Regions from separate parts of the Streptomyces sp. NPDC037100 genome, predicted to be linked through region 2. Evidence: riboswitches for the same ligand, from Rfam matches in the RefSeq annotation. Region 2 holds a riboswitch; each other region holds the start of a gene.
The links. Region 2 has a riboswitch for cobalamin ahead of ACZ7EG_RS34070 (energy-coupling factor ABC transporter permease). Riboswitches for the same ligand answer to the same signal wherever they lie in the genome.
Positions count from the first base shown of each region.

Region 1: linked by a shared signal. The riboswitch ahead of ACZ7EG_RS05990 (ribonucleoside-diphosphate reductase subunit alpha) and the one ahead of ACZ7EG_RS34070 (energy-coupling factor ABC transporter permease) in region 2 are both predicted to bind cobalamin.
Region 3: linked by a shared signal. The riboswitch ahead of ACZ7EG_RS01165 (prenyltransferase/squalene oxidase repeat-containing protein) and the one ahead of ACZ7EG_RS34070 (energy-coupling factor ABC transporter permease) in region 2 are both predicted to bind cobalamin.

Region 1 covers NZ_JBVJSX010000002.1:186,325-195,820, reverse strand. Annotated here, with positions in the region: gene def (peptide deformylase) at 1-122, shown strand, start outside; gene cyc1 (epi-isozizaene synthase) at 417-1,502, shown strand; gene ACZ7EG_RS06010 (bifunctional albaflavenone monooxygenase/terpene synthase) at 1,499-2,869, shown strand; gene ACZ7EG_RS06005 (GlxA family transcriptional regulator) at 2,882-3,844, opposite strand; gene ACZ7EG_RS06000 (hypothetical protein) at 3,938-4,180, shown strand; gene ACZ7EG_RS05995 (ribonucleotide-diphosphate reductase subunit beta) at 4,093-5,097, opposite strand; gene ACZ7EG_RS05990 (ribonucleoside-diphosphate reductase subunit alpha) at 5,154-7,505, opposite strand; cobalamin riboswitch at 7,630-7,786, opposite strand; gene ACZ7EG_RS05985 (GNAT family N-acetyltransferase) at 7,839-8,345, opposite strand; gene mctP (monocarboxylate uptake permease MctP) at 8,471-9,496, opposite strand, start outside.
Region 2 covers NZ_JBVJSX010000013.1:179,401-188,896, reverse strand. Annotated here, with positions in the region: gene ACZ7EG_RS34105 (STAS domain-containing protein) at 168-500, opposite strand; gene ACZ7EG_RS34100 (PP2C family protein-serine/threonine phosphatase) at 497-1,819, opposite strand; gene ACZ7EG_RS34095 (alpha/beta fold hydrolase) at 1,819-2,622, opposite strand; gene ACZ7EG_RS34090 (maleylpyruvate isomerase N-terminal domain-containing protein) at 2,695-3,351, opposite strand; gene ACZ7EG_RS34085 (energy-coupling factor ABC transporter ATP-binding protein) at 3,427-4,281, opposite strand; gene cbiQ (cobalt ECF transporter T component CbiQ) at 4,278-5,027, opposite strand; gene ACZ7EG_RS34075 (energy-coupling factor ABC transporter substrate-binding protein) at 5,034-5,402, opposite strand; gene ACZ7EG_RS34070 (energy-coupling factor ABC transporter permease) at 5,399-6,100, opposite strand; cobalamin riboswitch at 6,131-6,315, opposite strand; gene ACZ7EG_RS34065 (serine/threonine-protein kinase) at 6,445-7,914, opposite strand; gene ACZ7EG_RS34060 (MDR family MFS transporter) at 8,149-9,441, opposite strand; gene ACZ7EG_RS34055 (ABC transporter permease subunit) at 9,438-9,496, opposite strand, start outside.
Region 3 covers NZ_JBVJSX010000001.1:240,272-249,767, forward strand. Annotated here, with positions in the region: gene ACZ7EG_RS01140 (aldehyde dehydrogenase) at 1-960, opposite strand, end outside; gene ACZ7EG_RS01145 (MBL fold metallo-hydrolase) at 1,119-2,144, shown strand; gene ACZ7EG_RS01150 (helix-turn-helix domain-containing protein) at 2,342-3,247, shown strand; gene ACZ7EG_RS01155 (SAM-dependent methyltransferase) at 3,448-4,263, opposite strand; gene ACZ7EG_RS01160 (bacteriocin fulvocin C-related protein) at 4,741-5,754, shown strand; adenosylcobalamin-variant (AdoCbl-variant) riboswitch at 6,053-6,143, shown strand; gene ACZ7EG_RS01165 (prenyltransferase/squalene oxidase repeat-containing protein) at 6,269-7,477, shown strand; gene ACZ7EG_RS01170 (SCO2322 family protein) at 7,474-8,112, shown strand; gene ACZ7EG_RS01175 (energy-coupling factor transporter transmembrane component T) at 8,237-9,364, shown strand; gene ACZ7EG_RS01180 (ABC transporter ATP-binding protein) at 9,361-9,496, shown strand, end outside.

The DNA.
Region 1 (9,496 bases), on a different contig from region 2:
ACGAGACGGATCACCTGTACGGCTACCTGTACATCGACCGGCTCTCCAAGCGCGAGCGCAAGGACGCCCTGCGGCAGATGGCCGAGAACGAGCCCCGCTACCCCGTGGTGGCCAACGACTGAGACCTCGGCCTCACCGCCGCACGGCGTCTGTTCGGGTTTCCCACCCGGAACAGGCGCCGTTCCTCTGTGCCGCTCGCCTGTCCGTCGCACGTTCGACCGCTGTTGCTCTCCCGGTGATCCGCGGGAAGTCACACAACGGGAGATTCCCGGCGCCGTGGGGTGGTGAATGAAGCAAATACGTTCCCAGAACGGTCAGTTGTAGTGCTGAATGGGATGAGCGGGGTATGCAACGGCGCACGCCCGGCGCGAAGGGAGGGGCGCCCGCGCCAACTGGCGGCTGAGAGGGGTTAGTTCGTGCATGCATTGTCACACGGCACCACATCGACACCGGCCACGATCGCAGTTCCACCGTCGCTCTCTCTCCGGGTGATCGAGGCGGAGTTTCCCCGGCAACTCCACCCGTATTGGCCGAAGTGCCAGGAGAAGACCCGGGCCTGGCTGCTCGAAAAGCGGCTCATGCCGGCGGACAAGGTGGAGGAATATGCCGACGGCCTTTGCTACACCGACCTCATGGCCGGGTACTACATCGGCTCCTCGGACGAGGTCATGCAGGCGATCGCCGATTACAGCGCGTGGTTCTTCGTCTGGGACGACCGTCACGACCGCGACATCGTGCACGGCCGTCCCGTCGCCTGGCGGCTGCTGCGGGACCGGCTGCACTCGGCTCTCGACTCCCCCGGGGACCACCTGCACCACGAGGACCCACTGGTCGCCGGGTTCGCGGACAGCGTGCTGCGGCTGTACGCGTTCCTGCCCCAGACGTGGAACCTCCGGTTCGCCCGGCACTTCCACGCGGTGATCGACGCCTACGACCAGGAGTTCCACAATCGCACGCAGGGAATCGTCCCGACGGTCGAGGAGTACCTTCGGCTGCGCCGGCTCACCTTCGCGCACTGGATATGGACGGACCTGTTGGAGTCGGCAGCAGGCTGTGAACTCCCCGACGCCGTACGGAAACACCCGGCGTTTCGGAGGGCGGCGCTGCTGAGCCAGGAATTCGCCGCCTGGTACAACGATCTGTGCTCGCTCCCGAAAGAGATAGCGGGTGACGAGGTGCACAATCTCGGAATCAGTCTCATCACCCATGAGGGTCTGACTCTGGAACAGGCGGTCGTGGAAGTCCGGCGCCGGGTCGAGAAAAGCATCACCGATTTCCTCGATGCCGAGCAGGAAGCCTTGTCGTTCGCCGACGACCTCGCCGACGGCACCGTGCGGGGAAAGGAACTGAGCGCCGCCGCACGGGCCTGTCTGAGCAATATGCGGAACTGGTTCAGTTCCGTCTACTGGTTCCACCACGAATCCGGCCGGTACATGGTCGACAGCTGGGACGACCGGTCCACGCCCCCGTACGTCAACAACGAAGCGGCAGGTGAGAAATGACCGTCGAGTCCGTGAAGCCCGAAACCCCGCCGGCCGTGGAGCTGCGGGAGCCGCCCCGGGCGGGCGGTGGTGTCCCGGCCCTCGGGCACGGCTGGAAGCTGGCGCGGGACCCGCTGGCCTTCATGTCCCGGCTGCGCGACCACGGCGACGTCGTGCGGCTGAAGCTCGGGCCGAAGACGGTGTACGCGGTCACCACCCCGGCCCTGACCGGCGCCCTGGCGCTGAGCAACGACTTCATCATCGCCGGGCCGCTGTGGGAGTCCCTGGAGGGCCTGCTCGGCGAGGAGGGCGTGGCCACGGCGAACGGCCCGCGGCACCGGCGTCAGCGGCGCACCATCCAGCCCGCCTTCCGGCTCGACGCCATCCCCGCCTACGGCCCGATCATGGAAGAGGAGGCCCACGCGCTCACCGAGCGCTGGAAGCCCGGCGAGACGATCGACTGCACCTCCGAGTCCTTCCGGGTGGCCGTGCGCGTCGCGGCCCGCTGCCTGCTGCGCGGCGAGTACATGGACGAGCGGGCCGAGCGGCTGTGCGTCGCCCTCGCCACCGTCTTCCGGGGGATGTACCGACGGATGGTGGTCCCGCTCGGGCCGCTCTACAAACTGCCGCTCCCGGCCAACCGCGAATTCAACCGGGCATTGGCCGATTTGCATCTCCTGGTCGATGAGATCGTCGCCGAGCGCCGGGCATCCGGTCGAAAGCCGGACGATTTGCTGACGGCATTGCTGGAGGCGAAGGACGACAATGGCGACCCGATCGGGGAACAGGAGATCCACGATCAGGTCGTCGCGATCCTCACTCCCGGCAGCGAAACCATCGCCTCCACGATCATGTGGCTGTTGCATATGCTCGCGGAGCACCCCGAACACGCCGATCGGGTGCGCGACGAAGTGCAAGCCGTCACCGGTGGGAGCCCGGTGGCATTCGCAGACGTCCGAGGACTCAGACACACCAACAATGTCGTGATCGAGTGCCTGCGTTTGAGGCCTGCCGTGTGGATTCTGACGCGCCGGGCGGTGCGGGACACGGAACTCGGTGGATACCGTATTCCGTCCGGGGCGGACATCATCTACAGCCCCTACGCGATCCAGCGCGACCCGAGGTCGTACGAGCGAAACCTGGAGTTCGACCCGGACCGCTGGCTTCCGGACCGGGTCAAGGACATCCCGAAGCACGCCATGAGCCCCTTCAGCGTGGGCAACCGCAAGTGCCCGAGCGACCACTTCTCGATGGCCATGCTGACGTTGATCACGGCGGCGCTGGCCACCAGGTACCGCTTCGAGCAGGTGGCGGGGTCGAAGGACGCCACGCGGGTGGGCATCACGCTCCGGCCGCACGACCTGCTGGTGCGGCCGGTCGCACGGTGACCGAGCCGCGCCTCAGGCCGCTTCGGGGCCTCTGAACGTGCGCCGGTATGCGTTCGGGGTGGTCCCGATCGACCGGACGAAGTGGTGGCGCAGTGTGGCCGCGTTCCCGAACCCTGTTCGGCCGGCGATCGCGTCCATGGTCTCGTCCGTCGCCTCCAGCAGCCGCTGGGCCAGCAGCACGCGCTGGCGCAGGATCCAGCGGTAGGGAGTCGTACCCGTCTCCTGCTGGAAGCGGCGGGCGAAGGTCCGCGGGGACATGTGGGCGCGGGCGGCCAGCTGCTCGACGGTGACCTCCTCGTCCAGGTGCCGCTCCATCCACGCCAGCACCTCACCGATCGTGTCGGCCTCGGGGAGCGGCAGCGGGCGCTCGATGTACTGGGCCTGGCCGCCGTCGCGGTGCGGCGGGACCACCATGCGGCGGGCGATCTTGTTGGCGACCTCGGTGCCCTGCTCCTTGCGTACCAGGTGGAGGCAGGCGTCGATCCCGGCGGCCGTGCCGGCGGAGGTGATCACGGGGTCCTCGTCGACGTAGAGCACGTCCTGCTCCACGACCACCCGCGGGTACTGCCGGGCGAGGTCCTGGGCGTGCTTCCAGTGCGTGGCACAGCGGCGGCCGTCCAGCAGCCCGGCCGCGGCCAGCACGAAGACACCGGAACAGACGCTCAGCACCCGGGCGCCGCGGTCGACCGCACGGCGCAGGGCGTCCAGCAGTTCCGGCGGGAAGTCCCGGTGCGCGTAGCTCTGCCCGGCCGGTACGGCGATCAGGTCGGCCGTCTCCAGCCGCTCCAGGCCGTGCTCGACCTGGAGCGAGAAGCCCGAGTTCATCCGCAGCACCGGGCCCTCGGCCGAGGCGACGGCGAAGTCGTACACCGGCAGGCCTTCGTCGCTTCGGTCGGTGCCGAAGACCTCGCACACCACACCGAGTTCGAAGGGGTTCACGCCGTCGAGGAGGGCGACGGCCACGTTCTGCAGCATGGATCCAGTGTGCCTCGCCGTTGGCAGTAATTCGAGGGTCTACGGCAGTACTGCCACTGACGGTAAGGAGTCATCAGCGCGACAGTGGTGTCCATGAACACGAACCAGACAGAAGCACTGATCGGACTGACCGCCACCTTCGGGATCCTGGTCCTCCTGATCCTCCCGTCCGTGATCGGCCTGGTGCGCGAGAGGCGCATCGACCGTCAGATCAGGGAGGCGCAGGAGGCCCGCGAAGAGGTGCCGGCTCAGAAGTCCTCGTCCAGGTCGACGGTGCCCTCCACCGCCACCTGGTACGCCGAGGGCCGCCGCTCGAAGAAGTTGGTCAACTCCTGAACCCCCTGGAGCTCCATGAAGGAGAAGGGGTTCTCGGAGCCGTACACCGGAGCGAAGCCGAGGCGGGTCAGCCGCTGGTCCGCCACGCACTCCAGGTACTGCCGCATCGACTCGGTGTTCATGCCCGGGAGACCGTCACCGCACAGGTCGCGCGCGAACTGCAGCTCGGCCTCCACGGCCTCCCGGAGCATGTCCGTCACCTCCTGCTGAAGCCGGTCGTCGAACAGCTCCGGCTCCTCCTTGCGGACGGTGTCGACCACGTCGAAGGCGAAGGACATGTGCATCGTCTCGTCTCGGAACACCCAGTTGGTGCCGGTGGCGAGGCCGTGCAGCAGGCCCCGGCTGCGGAACCAGTAGACGTACGCGAAGGCGCCGTAGAAGAACAGGCCCTCGATGCACGCGGCGAAGCAGATCAGGTTGAGCAGGAAGCGACGGCGGTCGGCCTGGCTCTCCAGCCGGTCGAGCTTGTCGACCGAGTCCATCCACTTGAAGCAGAACGAGGCCTTCTCGCGGATGGACGGGATGTTCTCCACCGCCGCGAAGGCCGCGGCGCGGTCCTCCGGGTCGGGCAGATAGGTGTCCAGCAGCGTCAGATAGAACTGGACGTGCACGGCCTCCTCGAAGAGCTGACGGCTCAGGTACAGCCGCGCCTCGGGGGAGTTGATGTGCTTGTACAGCGTCAGCACCAGGTTGTTCGCGACGATCGAGTCCCCCGTCGCGAAGAAGGCGACCAGCCGGCCGATCAGGTGCTGCTCCGCCGGTGACAGCTTGGCCAGGTCGGCGACGTCCGAGTGGAGGTCGACCTCCTCCACGGTCCAGGTGTTCTTGATGGCGTCCCGGTAGCGCTCGTAGAAGTCCGGGTAGCGCATGGGACGAAGGGTGAGCTCGAAGCCGGGGTCGAGAAGGTTCTGAGTCATAGCAGTCGGCGCGAAGCGCCGTCCTCCAGGGGTGGCGGTCGGGTGGCGGGTGGGAATTACTGGCAGGCCTCGCAGGACTCGGGGTTTTCCAGGGAGCACGCGACCGCGTCGGGGTCCGGGGTGGCCTGCGCGGGAACAGTGGCCTGTGCGGCGCGGGCGATGCGGGTCGCCGGGCGCGAGCGCAGGTAGTACGTCGTCTTCAGCCCGGACTTCCAGGCATAGGCGTACATCGAGGAGAGCTTGCCGATGGTAGGCGTCTCCAGGAAGAGGTTCAGAGACTGGGACTGGTCCAGGAACGGGGTCCTGGCCGCCGCCATGTCGATCAGGCCGCGCTGGGGGATCTCCCACGCCGTGCGGTAGAGGGCCCGGACGTCCTCGGGAATCCAGGTGAAGTCCTGCACCGAGCCGTTCGCCTCGCGCAGGGCCTCACGGCTGCGGGCGTCCCACACGCCGAGCCGCTTCAGCTCGTCCACCAGGTAGGAGTTGACCTGGAGGAACTCACCCGACAGCGTCTCGCGCTTGAACAGGTTGGACACCTGCGGCTCGATGCACTCGTACACGCCCGCGATGGAGGCGATGGTCGCCGTGGGCGCGATGGCGAGGAGCAGCGAGTTGCGCATGCCGGTCGTGGCGACCCGCTCGCGCAGGGCCGCCCAGCGCTCCGGCCAGGTGAGCTGGACGTCGTAGTGGTCGGGGTGCAGCACACCCCGGGCCGTACGGGTCTTCTCCCAGGCCGGCAGCGGTCCGTTGCGCTCGGCGAGGTCGGCTGAGGCCTCGTAGGCGGCGAGCATGATGCGCTCGGCGATGCGGGTGGACAGGGCCTTGGCCTCGGGCGAGTCGAAGGGCAGGCGCAGCTGGAAGAAGACGTCCTGCAGGCCCATCGCGCCGAGGCCGACCGGACGCCAGCGGGCGTTGGAGCGGCCCGCCTGCTCGGTCGGGTAGAAGTTGATGTCCACGACCCGGTCGAGGAACGTGACGGCCGTGCGGACGGTCTCGTCCAGCCGCTCCCAGTCGATGTCGCCGCCGGCCACGAACGCGCCGAGGTTCACCGAACCGAGGTTGCAGACCGCCGTCTCCCCGTCGCTGGTGACCTCCAGGATCTCCGTGCAGAGGTTGGAGGAGTGCACGACGTGGCCCGGCTCGGCCGTCTGGTTGGCGGTGCGGTTGGCGGCGTCCTTGAAGGTCATCCAGCCGTTGCCGGTCTGCGCCAGGGTGCGCATCATGCGGCCGTACAGCTCGCGGGCGGGCAGGGTCTTCTTCGCCAGGCCCTGTGCCTCGGCCGCCCGGTACGCGGTGTCGAACTCCTCGCCCCACAGGTCGACCAGTTCGGGCACGTCCGAGGGGGAGAACAGCGACCAGTCGGCGTCGGCGTTCACGCGCCGCATGAACTCGTCCGGCACCCAGTGCGCGAGGTTCAGGTTGTGCGTACGGCGGGCGTCCTCGCCGGTGTTGTCGCGCAGCTCCAGGAACTCCTCGATGTCGGAGTGCCAGGTCTCCAGGTAGACCGCGGCCGCGCCCTTGCGCCGGCCGCCCTGGTTCACGGCGGCGACCGAGGCGTCCAGGGTCTTCAGGAACGGGACGATGCCGTTGGAGTGGCCGTTCGTGCCGCGGATCAGCGAACCGCGGGCCCGGATGCGGGAGTACGCCAGTCCGATGCCGCCGGCGTGCTTCGACAGCCGGGCCACCTGGTGGTACCGGTCGTAGATCGAGTCCAGCTCGTCCTTGGGGGAGTCGAGGAGGTAGCAGGACGACATCTGGGGGTGCCGGGTGCCGGAGTTGAACAGGGTGGGGGAGGAGGGGAGGTAGTCGAGGCGGCTCATGAGCCCGTAGAGCGCCGCGACCTCGTCCAGGGCGCGCGTGGTGTCGTCCTCGGCGAGGCCGCTCGCGACCCGCAGCATGAAGTGCTGGGGCGTCTCGACGACCTTGCGGGTGTACGGGTGCCGCAGCAGGTAGCGGCTGTGCAGCGTGCGCAGGCCGAAGTAGCCGAAGCGGTCGTCGGCCGCCCGGTCGATCAGCGCGTCGAGACGGGCGGCGTGGACGCGCACGAACTCGGCGGTCCGGTCGGCGATGAGGCCCTCGCGGTGGCCGACCGCTACGGACTCGGTGAAGGACGTGACGCCCTGCGAGGCGGCCTCTTCGCGGATGCCGATGGTCAGCAGCCGGGCGGCCAGCCGGGAGTAGGCGGGGTCCTCGGAGATCAGACCGGCCGCGGCCTCCGTCGCCAGCTCCCGCAACTCCCGCTCGTCCGCCTGCGCGGAGCGGCCGCGCATCGCGGCGGCGGCGACCCGGCCGGGATCGGCGTCGGGGAGGTCGGCGGTCAGCTCGGTCAGGGTCCGCAGCAGCGCGGCACCGGGGGCGTCGTGCTCTTCTTCGGCGGCTGAGACCGGTTCGGCTGGCGCGATGGTCACGTGGGGCTCTCCCTCGCTCGGCACGGGGGCCTCGTCGAGGGCAGGCAGCAGCACGCGAGCGCACGGGGCGTCGCGTCCACCGGCCCATTCCACGAGGCCCGGACGTCAGGGCACACCGGCCGGGTGGCCGGGCGCGCTGTCGGCAGGTCCTCGGACTGACTCCTGTGCGGGGCGGTTCCCGGAACGGAGTGGTTCCGGGAACAGACATGCACAAGTACACCGTTGCGGGACAGTTCCGGATTCGCACCGGATTCCCCTGCGGCGACAGCGAGCATGAGCATACATCTTGTGCCGGGTTCGGGCGGCACCCCCAGATGTTGTGTCGTGCTGGTTTCAGAGCGTCAACTCATAGGTGAGAAGAGTGATGTCCGTCAGCTCCGGGAGGGGGTTCCAGTCGCGCTCGGGTGTGCGGGCGAAGCCCAGCCGTTCGTAGATGCGGTGGGCCGCGTGCATGGTGGGTTGTGTCGACAGCACGACGCTCCGGCAGCCCGGGGTGGCCCGCGCCCGGTCGACGCAGGAGCGCACGAGGGCCTCGCCGACGCCCTGTCCGCGGGCTGCGTGCGCGACGGCCAGCATACGGATCTCGGCCTCTCCGGGGCCCGCTATGTCGGCCATGGGGCCGCCGGACGGGACGAAGGTGACGCCGCCGAGCACGCGGCCGTCCCTGAGTGCGGCCAGGACCTCCGCACAGGCCGCCCGTGCGGCGACGTCCCGCAGCACGTGCAGGTACTGGTCGCTCTCGCCGAAGTCGAGCAGGCCGTCGTCGAGGTAGGCCCGGGCCGTGAGGTCGCCGAGGGCTCCGTACTCGGTGGGCCCCGCACGGCGGATCAGGATGTCCATGCGGTGAGTGTGTACGACAGCGGGCCGCCGTTGTGAGTGATCTCGGCGGCCCGCTGCGGGCGTCGTGTGGTTGTTCGCGCCCACGCGGCGGAGCCGCATGGTGATACAGCCCCGCGCCCCTGAGGTCAGTGCGCGGAACCGGCGGTGGCAGGCGGGAGCTCCACCTGGACACCGGGGTCGCCCGCGTCCGCCGTGTAGTCCTCCGGCTTGGTCTCGTCGATGCCGTCGGGGGCCTTCAGGGCCTTCAGGACGAAGGTCAGGACCACCGTCACCACCACGTTCAGGACGAACGCCGTGAGGCCGATGTAGCCGATCTCCCCGATGCCCGGGATCTCCTTCGCGGAGCCGCCGAAGTGCTTCTGGGTCGGGGAGGCGACGCCGTACGCGGCGACCGTGCCGTAGATCATGCCGACCGCCCAGCCCGCGAGCAGGGCCCAGCGGTGGAACCAGCGGGTGAACAGGCCGCCGACCAGGGCCGGGAAGGTCTGCAGGATCCAGATGCCGCCCAGCAGCTGGAAGTTGATGGCGACCGTCTTGTCCATGGTGAGGACGAAGGCCAGGGCGCCGACCTTCACCAGCAGGGAGACCAGCTTGGAGACCTTGGTCTCCTGTGCCGGTGTGGCGTCCGGCTTGATGAAGTCCTTGTAGATGTTGCGGGTGAAGAGGTTCGCGGCCGCGATGGACATGATGGCCGCCGGCACCAGCGCGCCGATGCCGATCGCCGCGAACGCCACGCCCGCGAACCAGTCGGGGAACATCGTCTCGAACAGCTGCGGGATCGCCAGCTGCCCGTTCTGCACCTTGATGCCGGCCGCGATCGCCATGAACCCGAGCAACGCCAGCAGACCCAGCATCAGCGAGTACAGCGGCAGGATCGTGGTGTTGCGGCGGATCACCTCACGGCTCTTCGAGGACAGCGTCGCCGTGATGGAGTGCGGGTACATGAAGAGCGCGAGGGCGGAGCCCAGCGCCAGCGTGGCGTACGTCCACTGGCCCGGCTCGGCCGGCGTCAGCGCACCGCGCGGCGCACCCGTCGCCGGGTTGGTCTGGCTGTACGCCTCGCCGGCCTTGGCGAAGATCTCGTCGAAGCCGCCCAGCTTGATCGGGATGTAGATGATCGCCACCGCGATGACGATGTAGATCAGCGTGTC
Region 2 (9,496 bases):
TTCCGGCCGGGCGGAGGTGTGCGGGGAGCGCCAGGAAGCGCGGCGGCCGGGCGTCCGTACGCCGGGGCGAGGCCGCAGAGCCCTCCGGAGGTGAGGGTGGTCGACCGGGGACCGCGCCGCCGGAGAAGCAGCTCAAGCCGGTCGTCCGGCCCGCCCTCCGGCACGGGTCATGACGCGGCGCTGGAGTCCGGGCGCAGGGTGAAGACCTGGTCGAGGCCGACGAGATTGAGGACGCGCAGCAGGTTCGCCGGGACGGCGGCCAGGGCGATGTCGGCATCGGCGGCCAGGGCGTGCTGGCGCGCGGCGAGCAGGGCGGTGATGCCCGAGGAGTCGCAGAACGCGAGACCCGACAGGTCCAGGACCAGGCACTGCCCCGGCGACAGGGGCAGATGGTCGAGCCGGCTGCGCAGGACGGGGGCCTGGTCGAAGTCCAGGTCGCCGGCCACGTACAGAACGGGTCCCGTGGCGGTGTCGAGCTGTCTGACGGTGAGCGGGTTCATGAGGTGTGATTCGTTGCCGGGGCTATGACGGAAGGGGCGGCGGGAACGCCGAGGGCGAGCAGGGCGGTGTCGTCGTCGAGACCGTCGCCGAAGCTCTCGAGCAGCCCGGTGAGGGCGGTGATCACCTCGTGCGGTGCGGCGGGGGCGTGATCGGTGGCGAAGGCGTGCAGGGCTTCCTCGCCGTACAGGTCGTCGCGGCCGGGGCCGATGCGGGCCTCGGTGAGGCCGTCGGTGTACAGCACGAGCGTGTCACCGGGCGCCAGCACGGTCTCGGCCGTGCCGATCGGAGCGCCGGGGACGACGCCGATGAGCAGACCGCCCGGGGTGGGCAGGTACTCGGCTCGGCCGTCCGCCCGCAGGACGAGTGCCGGCGGGTGGCCACCGGAGGCCAGGCGCACCGCGGTCCGCCCGTGTTCGCCTCCCGGTTCGACGATCCCGAAGATGCAGGTGCAGTACCGGGGGTTGCCGTCGCCGGTGTACCGCTCGTGCAGGACGGCGTTCAGGGTGCTCAGCGCCGAGGCCGGATCCGGGTCGTGGTGGGCGGCCGCGCGCAGGGTGTAGCGGGTCAGCGAGGTGAGGGACGCGGCCTCGGGGCCCTTGCCGCACACGTCGCCGAGGAAGAACGCCCAACGGTCACCGGTCACGGGGAACAGGTCGTAGAAGTCGCCGCCCAGCTGGTCCGGGGACGCGGTGTGGTAGTGGACGGCCGTCTCCAGGCCCGGTACGGCGGGCAGCGAGTCCGGCACGAGGGAGCGCTGCAGAACGGCCAGGGCGTCGGCAAGCCTGGCCCGGTCGGCCTCGGCCTGGCGCCGGGCCGCGTCCGCCTCGGCACGGGCCCGCTCGGCCTCCTGGCGCCGGCGCAGGAGCTCCTTCTCGTAGGCGCGGCGGTCGGAGGCGTCGAAGACGGTGATGCGGATGAGCAACGGCTCGCCCTCGGTGCCGTGCTTGATCACGGCGGAGACCAGGACCGGCAGCGGGCCACCGCTCGGGCGCCGCATGTCCAGGGCGATGCCGCGCAGCTCGCCCTGCATGCGCAGCAGTGGAGCGAAGTGCGTCTCGTGGTACAGCTTTCCGCCGATGGTGAGCAGGTCCACGAAGCGCTTGCGGCCCGCCACAGCCTCACGGTCCAGGCCGAGCCACTCCAGCAGCGTGTTGTTGATCTTGGCGATGGTGCCGTCCATCATCGTGGACAGGTAACCGCAGGGCGCGGACTCGTACAGGTCCTCCGAGCTGTCCTCCAGCAGCGCGGAGAAGGCCGCGTCCGTGCTCGCCTCGTCCCCCCTCCCGGCCGGCTCCGGCACGCCGCCCGTACGACACATCACTTCAGGGACTCCAGGAATTCGAGGATCGCCTCCGTGGTGGCCTGCGGCGCGCTGAGCTGCGGGCAGTGCCCGGTGGCGTCGAGCGTGACCAGGCGGGAGGCGGGGACCGCCGCGTGCACGTAGGCGCCGACCTCACGGGGCGCGATGGCGTCCTGCTCGCACTCCAGCACGAGGGTCGGCACGGCGACGCCCTGCAGGTCCTCACGGCTGTCGGTGAGGAAGGTCGTACGGGCGAAGACCCGGGCGATGTCGGGGTCGGTGGCGCAAAAGCTGTTCGTGAGTTCCCGGCCCAGCTCCGGCCGCTCCGGGTTGCCCATGATCACCGGGGCCATCGCGGACGACCAGCCCAGGTAGTTCGCCTCCAGGGAGGCGAGCAGTTCGTCGATGTCCTCCGTGCTGAAGCCGCCGCGGTAGCCCTCGTCGTCGATGTAACAGGGCGAGGGAGTCACCATCACGAGCGCCCCGATCCGCTCCGGCGCGGCCTGCGCCGCCAGCACTCCGACCATGGCACTGACCGAGTGCCCCACGAACACCGCCTGCCGCAGGTCCAGCTCCTCGCAGACGTCGACGACGTCGGCGGCGTAGCCCTGGAGCGAGGAGTACCGCTGCTCGCTCCACGACCCGAGGTCCGAGCCGCCGGAACCGACGTAGTCGAACAGCACCACCCGGTAGCGCTGCGCAAGAGCCGGCACCACCAGCCGCCACATGTTCTGGTCGCAGCCGAACCCGTGGGCCAGCAGTAGCACCGGCGCGTCGTCGGGCCCGACGACGTTGACGTTGTTCCTGCGACGGATGTCCATGGCGGCCATGCTCCCACCCCGGCCGGAGCGGGACGACGGCGGCCCGCGGACAACGGCTTCGCCACCGTGAAGTCAGCCCAGGTACAGCGGCACCCTGGAGGCCAGGTCACCGAGCTCGGCCTGCTCCGCCTCGGTCGGCGCACGCCGCCCGGTGCCGATCAGCAACGCGTCCGCATCGGGGAAGGAGGACGGGAACGAGCCCGCGGCGATCAGCTCCAGCATCTCCCGGGACCGGGCGAGCCCCTCCGCGGGAGGCAGCTCCGCGCCCGGCAGGTGAGCGATCAGGTCGAGGTGGTGCAGCGTCCACTCCATGACATAGGTGGAGAGGAAGTCGCGCACCGTGAGGATTTCGTCACGGGTGCCGACCCGGCTGCCCGGATCGGCGAGCAGGGCCGCACGCCCGGCGGCGGAGCCGACGTCGTCCAGATGGAACTTCAGCAGGTGCGGATCCTCGTACGCGGCGGCCAGCCGGACGGTCAGCGCGTCGAGCGGGTCGTCACCGGTCGGCGGAGTGCCGGAGACGTCCCAGTACGTCAGCGCGTCACGGGTCGGGGCCCGGTCGGAGGGGGTGGCCAGGGTGATCAGCACGTCCTGGGCGTCGACGATCAGATGGCACACCAGGTCCCGTACCAGCCAGCCCGTACAGCCGGAGGGCCGCCCGAAGTCCTCGTCGGAGAGATCCGCCACCGCCGCGCGCAACGCCGTCCAGGTGCGTGAGAAGAGATCCACCTCGGCAACGTAGTGCGGCGCGGCGACGCCGGACAAGCGTGTTCCGGCCGACCGTGCTCACCGCCGCCGGGGCTCTCACCCTCCGGACGCCCCCAGCCGCCCTCCCACGAGCACGGCGAGCTCGTCCGGTGTACGCGGGCCCGGCTCCGTTTCCGTCAGCAGCCCCTGGGACCGCAGACATTCCGTCACCGCGGCACCCCACGGCAGTCGCAGACCCGCCTCCCGGAGGAGATCCGTGCGGGCCAGTGCCGCGGCCGCGGGCCCGGTGCGGACACCGGACGGCGTGAGGAGCGCCGCGTCGTCGGCCCAGCGCAGCGCGAGGTCGACGTCGTGGGTGGCCATCACCACCGTGGTGCCGGCGGCACGGAGTCCGTCGAGGGTGGTCAGGAGCCGCTCCTGGCCGTCGGGGTCGAGTCCGGCCGTCGGCTCGTCCAGGATCAGGACGCGCGGCCGCATGGCGACGGCGCCCGCGATGGCCGTGCGTTTGCGCTGTCCGTAGGAGAGCAGATGGGTCGGCCGGTCGGCCAGGGCCGTGATGTCCAGGGCGGCGAGTGCCTCCGCCACCCGCGCCCGTACCTGCGTGTCGTCCAGGCCGAGGTTCAGCGGACCGAACGACACGTCCTGCTCGACGGACGCCGCGAACAACTGGTCGTCAGGGTCCTGCACCACCAGCTGCACGGTGGTCCGCAGCCGGGTCAGCCCCTTGCGGTCGTACGCCACCGGCTGCCCCTCGACCGTCAGCCGCCCCTCGTGCGGTTTCAGGCCGCCGCTGAGCAGCCGCATCAGCGTGGTCTTGCCGCTGCCGTTGCGGCCGAGCAGCGCCAGCGCGCGGCCCTCGTGGATCTCGAAGTCGAGGCCGCTGAGCACGGCCGGGCCGTCCTCGTAGGCGAAGGACGCGCCCCGCAGGGCGACGAGGGCGGGCTCGCTCATGTCAGCGGCCTTTCCAGTACGAGGGTGAGGACGGCCAGCGCGACGAGCAGCGCGCAACTGGCCGCCGTGAAGCGGACGGAGACCCGGGCCTCGGGCACCAGGACTCGCAGGGTGCCGTCGTAGCCCCGCCCGGCGAGCCCGGCCTGGAGCCGGCCGGCCCGGTCGAAGGCCCGGACGAACGCGGTGGCGCCGAGCCCGGCCAGGGAACGCCACTCCGCGGCCCGGCCGGTGTGCCCGAGCCGGGCCGCCTGGGCCTCCCGGATGCGCCGCATCGAGTCCAGCAGCAGGAAGCTCATCCGGTACGTCACGAGCGCGACGTCGACGACCGCCGCGGGGACTCCGGCCCGGACCAGTCGGGGCAGCAGGTCGGACATGGGCGTGGTGAAGGCGAACAGCAGCACCCCCAGGGAGGCCGCCGAGGTGCGCAGCAGCAACTCCCCGGCCCGGAGCGGCCCGTCGGCGGCGAGGGAGACGAACCCCCCTGGTCCGCCCACCTGGACGAGCAGCGTGAGCGCGCCGGTCACGCAGAAGCCCAGCGGCACCCGGTAGGCCCGCCACAGCCGACGCCGGGGCACCCCGGCCGGACCCAGCAGCACGACCACGGCCGTCAGGAGGACCAGGGCCGCGCCCGGCCAGGGCGGCAGGGAGATCGCGAGCACGGTGAGACCCAGTCCGAGCACGGCCTTGTCCACGGGATGGCGGCGGCGCCAGCGACTGCTGTGCGCCGCCGCGTCGATCGGCAGCACCCGGGCTCAGTCCTGTTCCGCGGTGGACTTCCCGGCGGTGCCGGCGAGCGTGCTGTCGGACTCCCGTTCCAGCGCCCGCCGCTCGCCCTGCCGACGTCCCCGGCGCAGGCCGAAGTAGTAGGCGAGGACCCCGGCGCCGAGGGCCGCCTGGAGGGAGAACAGCGCCGACTCGATCTCACCGGAGGGCGGTTCGTACAGCGGCGAGAACCACGGCTCGTAGTCCGGCTTCAGCTCGGTGATCGCCGTCTCGGCCTCGCCGTCGGATCCCGTGAACGGCTCCTTCTTGTGGTCGCCGAGGCCGAGTGCCAGGGGCAGCACGGCGAGCGCGGCCACGGCGAGCAGCAGCACCAGGTTGATCTTCGTGTTCCTGCTCATCGGGCCACCGCCTCGGTCTCGGTCCGGGTCTGCTTCTTGGCGAGGAGCACGCCCAGCCGGGTCAGTTCGCCCTTGCTGGACTGCACCAGCAGCCGCATCACGAGCACGGTCAGCAGGCCCTCGCTCACCGCGAGCGGGATCTGCGTGACGGCGAAGATGGAACCGAACTTGCCGAGCGCGCCCAGGAATCCACTGCCCGGGTCGGGGAACGCGAGCGCCAGCTGCACGCTGGTCACGCAGTAGGTGGACAGGTCGGCGACGAAGGCGCCGAAGAACACCGCCACCATCAGCGGCGCGTTGGAGCGCCGCAGCAGCTTGTAGACGGCGTATCCGGCCCAGGGCCCGACGATCGCCATGGAGAAGACGTTGGCGCCGAGCGTGGTCAGGCCGCCGTGCGCCAGCAGCAGCGCCTGGAACAGCAGGGTGATGGTGCCCAGCACCGCCATGATGGGCGGCCGGAACAAGATGGCTCCGAGGCCCGTGCCGGTGGGGTGTGAGCAACTTCCGGTGACGGACGGCAGTTTCAGGGCGGACAGGACGAACGTGAAGGCACCGGACGCACCGAGGAGCAGAGTGCTCTCGGGGTGCTCGCGCACTTCACGGGTGAGCGACCGGACCCCGTGGACGACGAACGGCGCCGACGCGACACCCCAGGCGACCGCGTGCGCCGGAGGAAGGAAACCCTCGGCTATGTGCATGGCTCAGCAGACCCTCTCCAGCACCTCGTGGATGGTTGACGCGCCTTGGCCGGTCTCCTGGCTGACGGGTACCACCGCCCGGACTCCGCCTTCCCGGGTCACGAGGACCCAGTGGCTGCCCGTGAGGGCTGGAGCCGGACTTCCCGATTCACAGTGGCGAGGGCCGCACCGGCATCACACCGGATTTCCCGTTCACCAAGGCCTGGTGACAATAAGGCCGGGGTAAGGGCGATGACAAGCCACCCAAGGGGCGCGCGAGGGGGCGCCCGTTCGCACACCGGCGCATCCCCCGGCTGGTCCACGCTTCTCCACGCAGGCTCCCGCCGCGTGACGTCCGGGCCGTGTCAGTCCTCGTTACCGTCGTCCCCGCCGGCGTCGCTCCCCCCGTCTTCCCCGGCCTGGCGCGGCTTCTCCGGCTTCGGCTGCTCCGGGCCGCCGTCGACCGCTTCCTCCGTCGGTGTCGCGGCGCCCGGCGCGGATGCGGAAGGTGTCGGGGCAGGGGGCGGTGGGGACGGAGTGACATCGGCCACGGTGCCCGTGGCCGGCGTGTCGGCTGCCCCCGGGCCGCCCGCGGGGCCGCCCGCCGGGCCGCCAGCCGGGTCGGCCTGCGGATCGGAGGAGTCGGACGTGGCGGAGTCGGCGGACGGCGTGGCGGCGGGGCTGCTCGCGCTCGGGGACGCGTCGGGTTCCGTGCCCTCCGTGGTCGTGTCGGGCGAGAACCAGCGCATGCCGATGAGCATCGCGGCGATGAACAGTGCCGCGGCGGCGGCCGTCGCGGCCAGCTTCGACCGGTTCCCGCGACCGTCGCGCCCGCGCGAGCGGCCCGAACGCCCCGCCTGGGCCGCCCGGGCGGCGGTGCGATGGCCCGTGGTGGCGGGCAGCGCGTACGTGGTCGGGCTGCCGGTCTCGGCGGTCGCGTACGGTCCCGGCCTCGCGGGCATCGCCGCGGAGGCGGTGTTCGGCCGCAGCGGCGGCGAGACCTCCGGCAGCGGCTCGGGCAGGCCCCGCCAGGCGCCCCCGGCGAACCACTCGGCGGCCTGCTGGGCGGTGGGACGGTCCTCGGGCTGCTTGGCGAGCAGACCGAGGAGGAAGTTCTCGAACGCCGGCGGAAGTCCGGCGACACCGAGCTCGCGAGGCGGCACGGGAGCGGAGTCCAGGTGCTGGTGGAGCAGGGCGACGGCGGTGTCGGCCTGGAACGGCGGGCGTCCGCTGAGGAGCTGGTAGAGCACGCAGCCGAGGGAGTACATGTCGGAGGCGGGCCCCGCTGGCTTGCCCAGGGCCCGCTCGGGCGCGAGGTAGAGGCCGGTGCCGATGATCTGGCCGGTGGCGGTGAGCGCGGCGCCGGGGTCGTCGAGGAACCGCGCGATGCCGAAGTCCCCGATCTTCAGCGTGCCGGCCGCGTCCAGCAGCAGGTTGGCGGGCTTGACGTCCCGGTGCACGATGCCCTGCGCGTGCGCGGCGGCGAGCCCCGCGGACGCCTGCGCGGCGAGCAGGGCCACCCGCTCGGCGGGCAGCGCGCCGGAGGCGGTCAGCACCCCGGCGAGACTGTCGCCCTCGACCAGTTCCATCACCAGGTACAGCCGGTCGTCGTACTCACCGAAGTCCAGCACACCGACCACGTTGGGGTGGTTGAGCCGTCCGGCGGTCTGAGCCTCCAGACGGAACCGGGAGGCCGCCGTGGCGTCGGTGTCCTGGGGCAGCAGCAGCTTGAGGGCCACCGCTCTGGCGAGCGTCTCGTCGTACGCGCGCCAGACCTCTCCCATTCCACCGCGCCCGATCTCCACATCCAGCCGGTAGCGGCCCGCTAGCAGCACTCGTCCTCGTCTCACGCATAGGGGAAGGTCGTCGCCGCAGGACGCCGAACTCCCCGCTTGTGCACGAGGATTGATGAGGGGTGCCGCAGCCGACCCAGGATACTGGCGCGGCACGACCGCCGATCTCCGCGGCGCTGTCCCCGGAGGGCCCCGGCACGGAAATCCCGGAGCGAAGGAGTCGCCCGCCGGGGTGACACTCCCGGCGCCCGGTTGCCGCGGGAGGCCGGCAGGGTGTCAGGCCGCCGCGCCCGTACGCTTTTCCCGGTGCGGCAACAGGGCCACCGCCAGGGCCGGCACGGCCGCCAGGACCAGCCACGGCACGGCGGCCGGCAGGCCCAGGTCGAGCAGGAGGCCGGTGGCGGCGCTGCCGGCCAGGACGATCAGGCCCGAGACGGACGACAGCGCACCCATGTAGAGCCCGAGCCGGCCCTCCTCGGCGAGGTCGGGCACCCAGGCGCGGGCGGCGGGCACGACCAGCATCTGCCCCACGGTGAGCAAGATCACGAAGCCCGCGGCCGGGAGCAGCCCGGCCGTGCCCGTCCAGCCGGCGGGGCGGGCCGCGGCCACGACCGCGAAACCGGACGCGATCAGCAGCAGCCCCGCGGTCATGGAGCGGCGCAGATCCAGCCGGTCGCCCGCCCAGCCGGTCACGCGCAGCTGGGTGAACACCACCAGCACCGAGGACAGCGCGAAGAGCCAGGACAACGGCGCCTGGGACCCCGACGCGCGCTGCACCTCGTCCGGCAGGGCCAGATACAGCTGGTTGTAGGCGAGCAGGTAGGTGCCGTACGCACAGCACAGGGCGAGGAAGCGGCGGTTGCGCAGCAGGGCTCGGACCCCGCCCCGCTCCCGGACGCGGATACGGCCGGGGATGTGCTGCGGCATCAGCCACAGGTGCCCGGCGAGGACGAGCACGAAGACCCCGGCACCGGCCATACACGCGGTGCGGAAGTCGACGGCGAGCAGCAGCGCTCCGAGCAACGGCCCCACGAACGCCCCCGCCTGGCCCGCCACGCTGAACAGGGCGAGGACCCGGGTGCGCGGGCCGTGCCCGTCCTCCTCCCACCCGACCGCCTGGCGGGCCACCTCGGACTCCACGGCGGGGGAGAAGAGCGCCGCGGCGAAACCGATCACCAGCACCGCACCGATCACGGCCCCGCTCGTCTTTGCGAAGCCCAGCCATGCGAACCCGGCGATCCGCAGGCCGCAGCCCGCCAGCACGACCGGCCGCACCCCGAACCGGTCGACGAGCCAGCCGCCGACCACGAACAGCCCCTGCTGGCTGAAGGTACGCAGCCCGAGCACGAACCCGACCAGCCAGCCCGCCATGCCGATCGCGGTGCCGAGATGCTCGGCGAGGAACGGCAGGACGGCGTAGAAGCCGATGTTGAAGGCGAGCTGGGTGAGGATCAGCAGCCGCAGCAGCGGCGACAGTTGCCTGATGAGGCGCCAGGTGCCGGCGTGGCTTCCGGCGCGGATCGTGGGGGCGGCCTTACGGGGCGGCACCCGGGAGGCGGGGTGGGTCATCGTTCCTCTGTCTGTGAGGCGGACACGGGCGTCAGGAGGTCGTCGGAGAGCTCCG
Region 3 (9,496 bases), on a different contig from region 2:
CAGCGGGTCGCCGACCGTCAGGGCGCCGGCCGCGGCGGCCAGGGCGTCGGCGAACTCGTCGTAGCGGGAGCGCGGCAGGAGGATGCGGGTCTGGGCGACGCAGGCCTGGCCGTTGTTCATCCAGGCCGCGGGGGCGATGCCCGCCACGGCCGTCTCGACGTCCGCGTCGGGCAGGACGACGGCGGCGGACTTGCCGCCCAGTTCGAGCGTCACGCGGGTGAGGTTGCGGGCGGCGACCTCCATCACGCGCTTGCCGGCCGCGACCGACCCGGTGAAGGAGACCTTGTCGATCCCGGGGTGCCCGACCAGGTACTCGCTGACGTCCCGGTCGGCGGGCAGGATCGACAGCACGCCCTCCGGCAGCCCGGCCTCGCGGGCGATCTCGCCGAGCAGGTAGGCGTCGAGCGGGGATTCGGGCGACGGCTTGAGCACGACCGTGCAGCCGGTGAGCAGCGCGGGTGCGAGCTTGGCGGCGGCGACGAACTGCGGGACGTTCCAGGGGACCACGGCGGCCACGACCCCGACGGGCTCGCGCCGTACGAGAATCCGGCCCAGCACGCCGTCCCGCCGCTCCTCGTGGGTGAAGTTCCGGGCGACGGTGATCGCCGAGTCCCAGACCATGACCGCGCCGAGGGCCTGGGCGAGGACGCTCCAGGAGTAGGGCGAGCCGTTCTGGGCGGAGATCAGGCGGGCGATCTCGTCGTGCCGGACGGTGACGGCGTCCTTGATCCGGCCGACGACCTCGATGCGTTCGTCGAGGCTCATGCGCGGCCAGGGCCCCTCGTCGAACGCCCGCCGCGCCGCCGCCACGGCCCGGTCCACATCCGCCGTCGAGGCGTGCGGGACGCGTCCGATGACCTCCTCGGTGTGCGGCGAGACCACCTCGATGACGTCCTGGCCCAGGGGGTCGGTCAACTCCCCGCCGATGAACAGCTGTCCGTGTTCCACGAGCTCGGTCATGGCCGACTGCCTCCCCGGGAGCATCTCCTGACGGTGCATCAGATACGCCACTGATACCAGCCCCGCCCCGAGGAGTCCACGGACCGCGCACCGCTGGAGACTCCTCGCTGGAACCCGTTCTAGTTATAGTGACGGGGAGCCGGCGACTGGGGGACCCCATGACACAGGTGACCGACCACGGCGGAGGCGTCCGGTCCCTCCGGGTCCCGATCCCGGACAACCCGCTCGGCCACACGCTGGTGTACGTCGTCGACACCGACTGCGGCCCCGTGCTGATCGACACCGGCTGGGACGACCCGGAGTCCTGGGACACCCTCGCGCAGGGCCTCACGACCTGCGGCACCTCGGTCGCCGAGATCCACGGCGTGGTCATCACCCACCACCACCCGGACCACCACGGCCTGTCCAGCCGGGTCCGTCGGGCGTCGGGCGCCTGGATCGCGATGCACGCGGCGGACACCGCGGTCGTACGGCGGACCCGCGAGGCCCGTCCCGAGCACTGGTTCACGTACATGGCGGCCAAACTCACCGCGGCCGGCGCGCCCGAGGAGCACCTCGCCCCCCTGCGCAGGCCCGGCCGCCGCGCCCTGCCCGGCCTCTCCCCCGCCCTGCCCGACCGCGACATCGTCCCCGGCGAACTCCTCGACCTCCCCGGCCGCCGGCTGCGCGCGATCTGGACCCCGGGTCACACGCCCGGCCATGTCTGCCTCCACCTCGAAGAGGCCCACCCCGTACAACTCCCCGGCCACGGCCGCCTGTTCTCCGGCGACCACCTGCTGCCCGGGATCACCCCGCACATCGGCCTCTACGAGGACCCGGACGACGCCACCATCACAGACCCCCTCGGCGACTACCTCGACTCCCTCGAACGCGTCGGCCGACTGGCCCCCGCCGAGATCCTCCCGGCCCACCAGCACCCGTTCTCCGACGCCACCGCCCGCGTCGGCGCACTGCTCGCCCACCACGAGTCCCGCCTGGCCGACCTGCTGGCCCTGCTCGCCGAGCCCCTCACCCCCTGGCAGCTCGCCGAACGCATGGAGTGGAACCGCCCCTGGGACCGGATCCCGTACGGCTCCCGCACCATCGCCGTGTCCGAGGCCGAGGCGCACCTGCGGCGGCTGGTGAAGCTGGGACGGGCGGAGGCGGTGCCGGGGAGCGAGCCGGTGACGTACGTGGCGGTGTGAAGTCCAGGTCGGGACGGCACCCGTTCCGCCGGACGGACGGGACCGGCCGGCTCGCCTCGCGCACCCTCCACCTTCCCTCGGGGAACCCACACCGTGTCCGAGCCGCGCGTCCGAACCTGCCCTCGGCATAGGGCCCTTGACGATGCGGAGCGCCCCTAGGATGGTCGGAAGCAACGCTCGCACCGGGAGAGGCGCCCATGGGCACCGACAAAGCCGCACGCACGACGACCGGCAGCGGAGTCCTGGACGGCGGGTGCGCCGGGCCCATGGTGCCGCGGCTGGCCCTGGGCGCCCGGCTGCGCGGGCTGCGGGAGGAGCGGGGCATCGGCCGGGCGGAAGCGGGGCATGTCATCCGGTCCTCCTCCTCCAAGATCAGCCGGATGGAAGCCGGCCGCCACGGCTTCAAACTGCGTGACGTCGCCGATCTGCTCACCCTCTACGGCGTCACGGACGAGGCCGAGCGCGCCACGTTGATGGCGCTGGCCGAGCAGGCCAACACCCCCGCCTGGTGGCGGTCCTACAGCGATGTCGTGCCGACGTGGATGCAGACCTACCTCGGGGCCGAACAGGCGGCGGATGTCATCCGCTGCTTCCGCGTCCAGCGCGTCCCCGGCCTGCTGCAGACCGCCGACTACGCGCGTGCGGCCGTCCGGCTCGCGCACCCGGACGCCGGCGCGACGGAGACCGACCGCCGGGTCGCCCTGCGGATGGACCGCCAGCGGATCCTGCGCCGACAGCCGGCGACCCGGCTGTGGGCCGTGATCGACGAGGCGGCGCTGCGTCGCCCCGTGGGCGGCATCCGCGTGATGCGGGAGCAGCTCAGGCATCTCATCGAGAGCTGCCGGCTGCCGCACGTCACGGTGCAGATCCTGCCGTTGACCACCGGCGCACACGCCGCGGAGGTGGGTCCGGCCACCATTCTGCGCCTGCCCGGTGGACAGTTGCCCGACGTGGTCTACCTGGAGCAGCTCACCGGCGCCCTCTACCCCGACCGGCCGGCCGACATCGAGTGCTACTGGGACGCGATGAACCGGCTGGTGGTAGAAGCCGAGTCGCCCGACGAGACTCCGACCATCCTGCACCGCATCCTTCAGGAGACCTGACGGCTCAGACTCGACGGCCCAGACCTGAGGGAGCAGACCTGAGGGAGCAGACCCGAGGGAGCAGACCCGAGGGAGCAGACCCGAGGGCTCAGACCCGAGGGCTCAGACCCGAGGGCTCAGACCCGAGGGAGCAGACCCGAGGGCTCAGACCCGAGGGAGCAGACCCGAGGGCTCAGACCCGAGGGCTCAGACCCGAGGGCTCAGTTCTTGCGTGCGACGCCGCCGTACTGGTGCACCTCGGCCGGCAGGCCCAGGGCCGCCGCGTCGGGACGCCAGCGCGAGCAGGACGCCACGCCCGGTTCGAGCAGCTCCAGACCGTCGAAGTAGCGGGCGATCTGCTCGGGGCTGCGGAGGATGTACGGGATCGAACCGCCGTCGTTGTACGTCTGGATGGCCCGGACGTAGTCCTCGCTGGTGTCGGTGGAGTCGTACTGCACCAGGTAGCTGCCGGGGGGCAGGGCGTCCACCAGCCGCCGGACGATCGAGCGGGCCTCCTCGTGGTCCTCGATGTGGCCCAGGATGCCCATCAGCATGAGGGCGACGGGCTGGTCGAAGTCGAGCGTCTTCGCGGCTTCCCGGACGATGGTGTCGGGCTCGCGCAGATCGGCGTCCACGTAGTTGGTGACGCCTTCCGCCGTGCTGGTGAGCAGGGCGCGGGCGTGGGCCAGCACCAGTGGGTCGTTGTCGACGTAGACGATCCGGCTCTCCGGCGCCACCCGCTGGGCGATCTGGTGGGTGTTGTCCACGTTGGGCAGGCCGGTGCCGATGTCCAGGAACTGGCGGATGCCCTCTTCTGCGGCCAGGTGGCGCACGGCGCGGGCGAGGAAGTAACGGGCGGCGCGGGCCCCGGTCTCGATACCGGGGAACACCTCGCGGAACGCGTCACCGGCGACCCGGTCGACCTCGTAGTTGTCCTTGCCGCCCAGCCAGTAGTTCCAGATCCGGGCCGAGTGCGGCACCGAGGTGTCGATCTTGGGGAACGGCTCCTGCTCGGAGTTCTCCACCGGGTCGGTCATGGACGCTCCTGCGTGTGTGGTCGGAAAGCCCCACGTTAGCCGTTCTGCGCCCTGGAGAGGATCAACTCCGCTGCGGAATGCAGGAGTTCGACTTCGTCCCGGCCCGTCGTCGGCACCCCGGCGGCGCAGTGCCTCGGTCGGCCCTCCGGAGACTCGTCATACGCACCGCCGAAGATACGGCTTTCCCCGCACCACCGGTCCCCGCAGGGTGAGCAGTCGGATGAAGGCATCGTCAGGCCACGGAAACGCACTGGGTCACCGAACAGAAAACGACTTGAATCCACCTGTCCACCAGTAGAAGGGCACGACACAGTTATCGCTGTCCGAATGCGGCTGTTGCCCCAGTTCAGCCTGATCGACACCATCGTGTGACCCTGCTGCTGAGGCTGCCTGCCACCGGCATGGTCGGCACCCGCGCGGCGTCCTGGTCGCATCGTGGCGGCAACTGCCTCAGACGCAGCCAACGGAGGGCAGGGAATGCAGATCACGACACGTTGGATCCTGGCGTTCGACTCATCCTGCGGGACATGCACCACGGTGTCGTCCGCCGTCGCCCGGGCCAGCGGAGGCAAGCTGGAGGTGTTGCCGCTGACCGACGCGGACGTACGGCGGTGGCGCGAGGAGGCGATGGGCGCCGAACCCGTGTGGGCGCCGACCCTGTTGCGGGTGGCTGACGGCGCGGTACGCGCCTGGACAGGACCCCGTATGACTCCGCCGCTGGTGCGGCGACTCGGACTGCGGGCGACCGGCCGCGTACTCGTGGCCCTGGGCGAACTGCGTCGTGCGGCCCGCACCGGGCGGCCACTGACCACCGCGGACGGTGCTGCGGAGCAGGACCGCTCAGGCGTGAGCCGCAAGCGCTTCCTGCTGCTGGCGGGCGGCGTCAGTACAGCGGTCGGGATGACGATGGCGGGGCAGACCCCGGCATTCGCGCGCTCCGCGCAGACAGAGGCCCGGTCCTGGGTAGCCGCACACCGCAACGCGTTACCGCGCACGTACGCGGCCATCGCGCCGCTGCCCTCGGCTGTCCGTCAGGCCGTACTGGTGGAGCTTTCCCCGGCCGAGCGCAGCCGGGTGTGGACCGAACACCTGAAGCGGTTCCAGGACGCGCATCCGGCGCTGACCGCGCAACAGAAACGGGTCGTGCAGGAGGCGTTGGACCTGGCGGGCTCCGAGGCCAGCTTCGTCGGCGGCGAGCCGCAGAAGGGTTCGAAGCTGCAGAGCCGCATCTCCGCCGTGGAGGTGGCAGCGAAGGAAGCGTTCGGCATGGCCGACAGCGCCGCGCTCCTGGTGACTCTCGGGCCCGTCGACGCCGCTCCGGCCGCTCGAGGCAAAGCGGGGGCCGGGGTGCAGGCCACCTGTAACTGCAGCACCACCTCGCAGTGGTGCACCGTGTGGGAAGGCCCACGCTGCCAGTGCTGCTTCTGCAGCACGACATCGGGCTGCGGCTTCCTGGGCTTGTACCAGTGCAACGGAACCTGCACCGACTGACGCCGGCCGTCGAGGTTCGACAGCTGACCGAGCAGGCAGGCGCGGGCCGCAGCCGCAGGTCCCACCCGTCGGCAGCGGCCCGCGCTCCGGGCCATGACGCGGTTGCCTTCCCCCGCGGGGTTCGGCTGCCGGCCGCGCGCTGTCGGCCGCCATGCCGAACGAGACCACACCGGGCCCACCTTGAGACGGGGTGACGAGCCCTCCCCGAGGCCGCACCCCCCGCCGACGCAGGGCGAAGCCCTCCATGGCCCCTCGGCCGGTCCTCCCCGCCCAGGTACAGTAAGCGGGTCGTCATCACACCGTACGGGGGGAAGCCGGTGCAATTCCGGCGCTGACCCGCAACCGTGATCCGCCCCACCCGGGCGGTGAGCCGGATCGCCCCGTACGGTTTCGTGACCGGCTCGCGTGCCCGGCAGAGTGCCGGTGCGCGGCACCGTCGAGGTATACGGAGCCGAGCCGCCGGGGGGTGCCCCGCGCTGCCCGGCTCCCCCACAGGGAGAGGCACCCGCCGATCATGAACGTCCGCCGCAGCGCCGCGGTCCTGGCCGCCGTCGCCGTGATCGGCGCCGCCACCCCGGCCGCCGCCGCCCCGTCCCCGTCGCCCTCCCAGGCGTTCCCCTCCGCCCTGTACGGCGGCACCGACCCGAAGTACGACGGGGTCTGGCGACAGTCCCTCGCGCTGCTCGCGCAGGACACGGTGGGCGTGAAGCCGGCGGTGAAGTCCGTGCGGTGGCTGGCGCGTCAGCAGTGCGCGGACGGCTCCTTCGCCTCGTACCGCCCCGATCCCACCACCGCGTGCGACGCCAAGACCATGCGGGACACCAACGCCACGTCCGCCGCCGTCCAGGCCCTGACCGCGCTCGGCGGGCACGACGACGCCACCGGCAAGGCCGTCGACTGGCTGAAGTCCGTCCAGAACAAGGACGGCGGCTGGGGTTACTCACCCGGCGGTGCCAGCGACACCAACTCGACGTCGGTCGTCGTGGGCGCGCTGGCCGCCGCGGGCGAGAAGCCGGACCAGGTCGAGAAGGGCGGCAAGTCCCCCTACGACGCGATGCTGAAGCTCGCCCTGCCCTGCGGCGGGGACGGCGACGGCGCCTTCGCCTTCCAGCCGGACAAGAAGGGCAAGCTCGCCGCCAACGCGGACGCCACCGCAGCCGGTGTGCTCGGCTCCCTGGGCAAGGGCATGGTCGTCGAGCCCGGCAAGAAGTCCGACGCGACCTGCGAGAAGGCCGGGACGCCGGAGCAGGCCGCGGCCAACGGGGCCGCCTACCTCACCACCGCCCTCGCCAAGGACGACGGGCATCTCATGTCCGCCCTGGCCGGTGCCGAGCCCCAGCCCGACTACGGCAACACCGCCGACGCGGTCGTCGCGCTCGCCGCATCGGGTGAGACCACGCAGGCCGAGAAGTCCGTGCGGTGGCTGGAGAAGAACTCCGCGTCCTGGGCCGCGCAGAGCGGTCCCGCGGCCTACGCCCAGCTGATCCTCGCCGCCCACGCGACCGGCACGAACCCGCGCGACTTCGGCGGCGCGGACCTCGTCAAGCAGCTCAACGCGACGGGCCCCGCCCCGCAGACCGCCGAGCAGACCAAGGCCTCGGACGAGCAGGAGGACTCCGGCTCGGACTTCTTCGGGGTCTGGTGGTACGTCGGCATCTGCCTGGTCGCCGGAATCGGCATCGGCTTCCTGTTCACCGGCCGCAAGAAGCAGCAGCAGCTGTGATCCGCCGGGGCCTTCTCCTCCTCCTGGCCTCGCTCCTGCTGTGCGCGGGCGCGGGCCAGGCCCGGGCCGCCGGATACCGGTACTGGTCGTTCTGGGAGCGCGACGCCGGCCGCTGGGTCTACGCCACCCAGGGCCCGTCCCTGGCCCGCCCCTCGGACGGTGACGTCCAGGGCTTCCGCTTCGCGGTGAGCGAGGACTCCGATGACGCGGCCCGGCCGCGCGGGACGGCCGACTTCGCGACGATCTGCGCGAAGACGCCCGCGCGCGACGGCAGCAAGCGAGTGGCCCTGGTCCTCGACTTCGGTACCCCGTCGGACGCGCCCGAGGGTGAAACCCCGCCCGCCGCCCGCACGGCCTGCGCCCGGGTCTCCCCCGACGCGACGACGGCCGAGGCCCTGGCGGCAGTCGCCAAGCCGCTGCGCTACGACACCAACGCCCTGCTGTGCGCGATCTCGGGCTATCCGCAGAAGGGCTGCGGCGAACAGGTCCGGCAGAGCCAGGAGAAGAAGCAGCAGCCGGCAGCGGAGAAGAGGACCACGTCGGACGACGGCCCGTCCCTCGGCCTGGTGGCGGGTATCGCCGTGGTGGCGCTCCTGGGCGGCGCGGCGATCTGGCAGGTACGACGGCGTGGGTAGCCGTCCCGCCCGGCCTGCGGGCAGTCGTGCCGCTGGGGCGGTGGGGGTCCCGCCTGCTCATGGGGGTCCCCCCTGCTCGAGCGAAGCCGGGAACTTGGGGGAGAAGTCGCGAGCCTGGAGGAGGGTGGGCGCAGGCGGCACCCCGCAGCGCCGGGTCGCGCACCCATTCCGGCCCGGGCGCCGACGCCGTGCCCAACTGCACCCCGGAGCCTGGTGGCTCTGGGCGCTCGCCCTCGGCACCGCGGCCACCCGCACCACCAACCCCCTCCTCCTCGGCCTCCTCATCACCGTCTCCGCCTACGTCGTGGCCAGCCGCCGCCCCGACACCCCCTGGTCCCGCTCCTACGGTGCCTTCGTCAAACTCGCCCTCGCCGTGATCCTCATCCGTCTCGTCTTCGCGACCGTCCTCGGCTCCCCCATCCCAGGGACGCACACCCTCCTCACCCTCCCCGAGCTGCCCCTCCCCGCCTGGGCCCAGGGCATCCGCCTCGGCGGCGAGGTGACCGCGGAGGCCCTCACGTTCGCCCTGTACGACGGACTGAGACTGGCCACGCTCCTCATCTGCGTCGGCGCCGCGAACGCCCTCGCCAACCCCTCGCGCCTGCTGAAGTCCCTGCCGGGCGCCCTGTACGAGATGGGTGTCGCGGTCGTCGTCGCCCTCACCTTCGCCCCGAGCCTCATCGCCGACGTCCAGCGCCTGCGCGCCGCGCGCCGCCTGCGCGGCCGCCCGGACAGGGGCATCAGGGGCCTGCTGCAGGTGGGGCTCCCCGTCCTGGAGGGCGCGCTGGAGCGCTCGGTCTCCCTGGCCGCCGCGATGGACGCCCGCGGCTACGGCCGTACCGCCCAGGTCCCGCCCGCCGTACGCCGTACCACCGCCGCCCTCACCCTCGGCGGCCTGCTGGGCGTCTGCGCGGGAACGTACGGCCTGCTCACGGCCGAGGGCGCCGGCTACGGCTTCCCCGTCCTCCTCGCGGGTCTCACGGCCGCCCTCGCAGGCCTCAAACTCGGCGGCCGCCGGTCCCTCCGCACCCGCTACCGCCCGGACCGCTGGGACGTGCGCGCCTGGCTGGTCGTCGGCTCCGGCGTCGCGGTCGCGGCCCTGCTCGCCCTCGCCGCGGCCCGCGACCCCGCCGCCCTGCACCCGGGCGTGGTGCCACTGGTCGCCCCCGCCCTCCCCCTCTGGCCGGCCGCTGCCGTACTCCTCGGCCTGCTGCCGGCGTTCGTCGCCCCCGACCCCAAGGAGCCGTCGTGATCCGCTTCGAGGACGTCTCCGTGACCTACGACGGGGCCGACGGACCCACCGTCCAGGGCATCGACTTCGAAGTGCCGGAAGGCGAACTCGTCCTGCTGGCCGGCCCGTCCGGCGTGGGCAAGTCCACGGTCC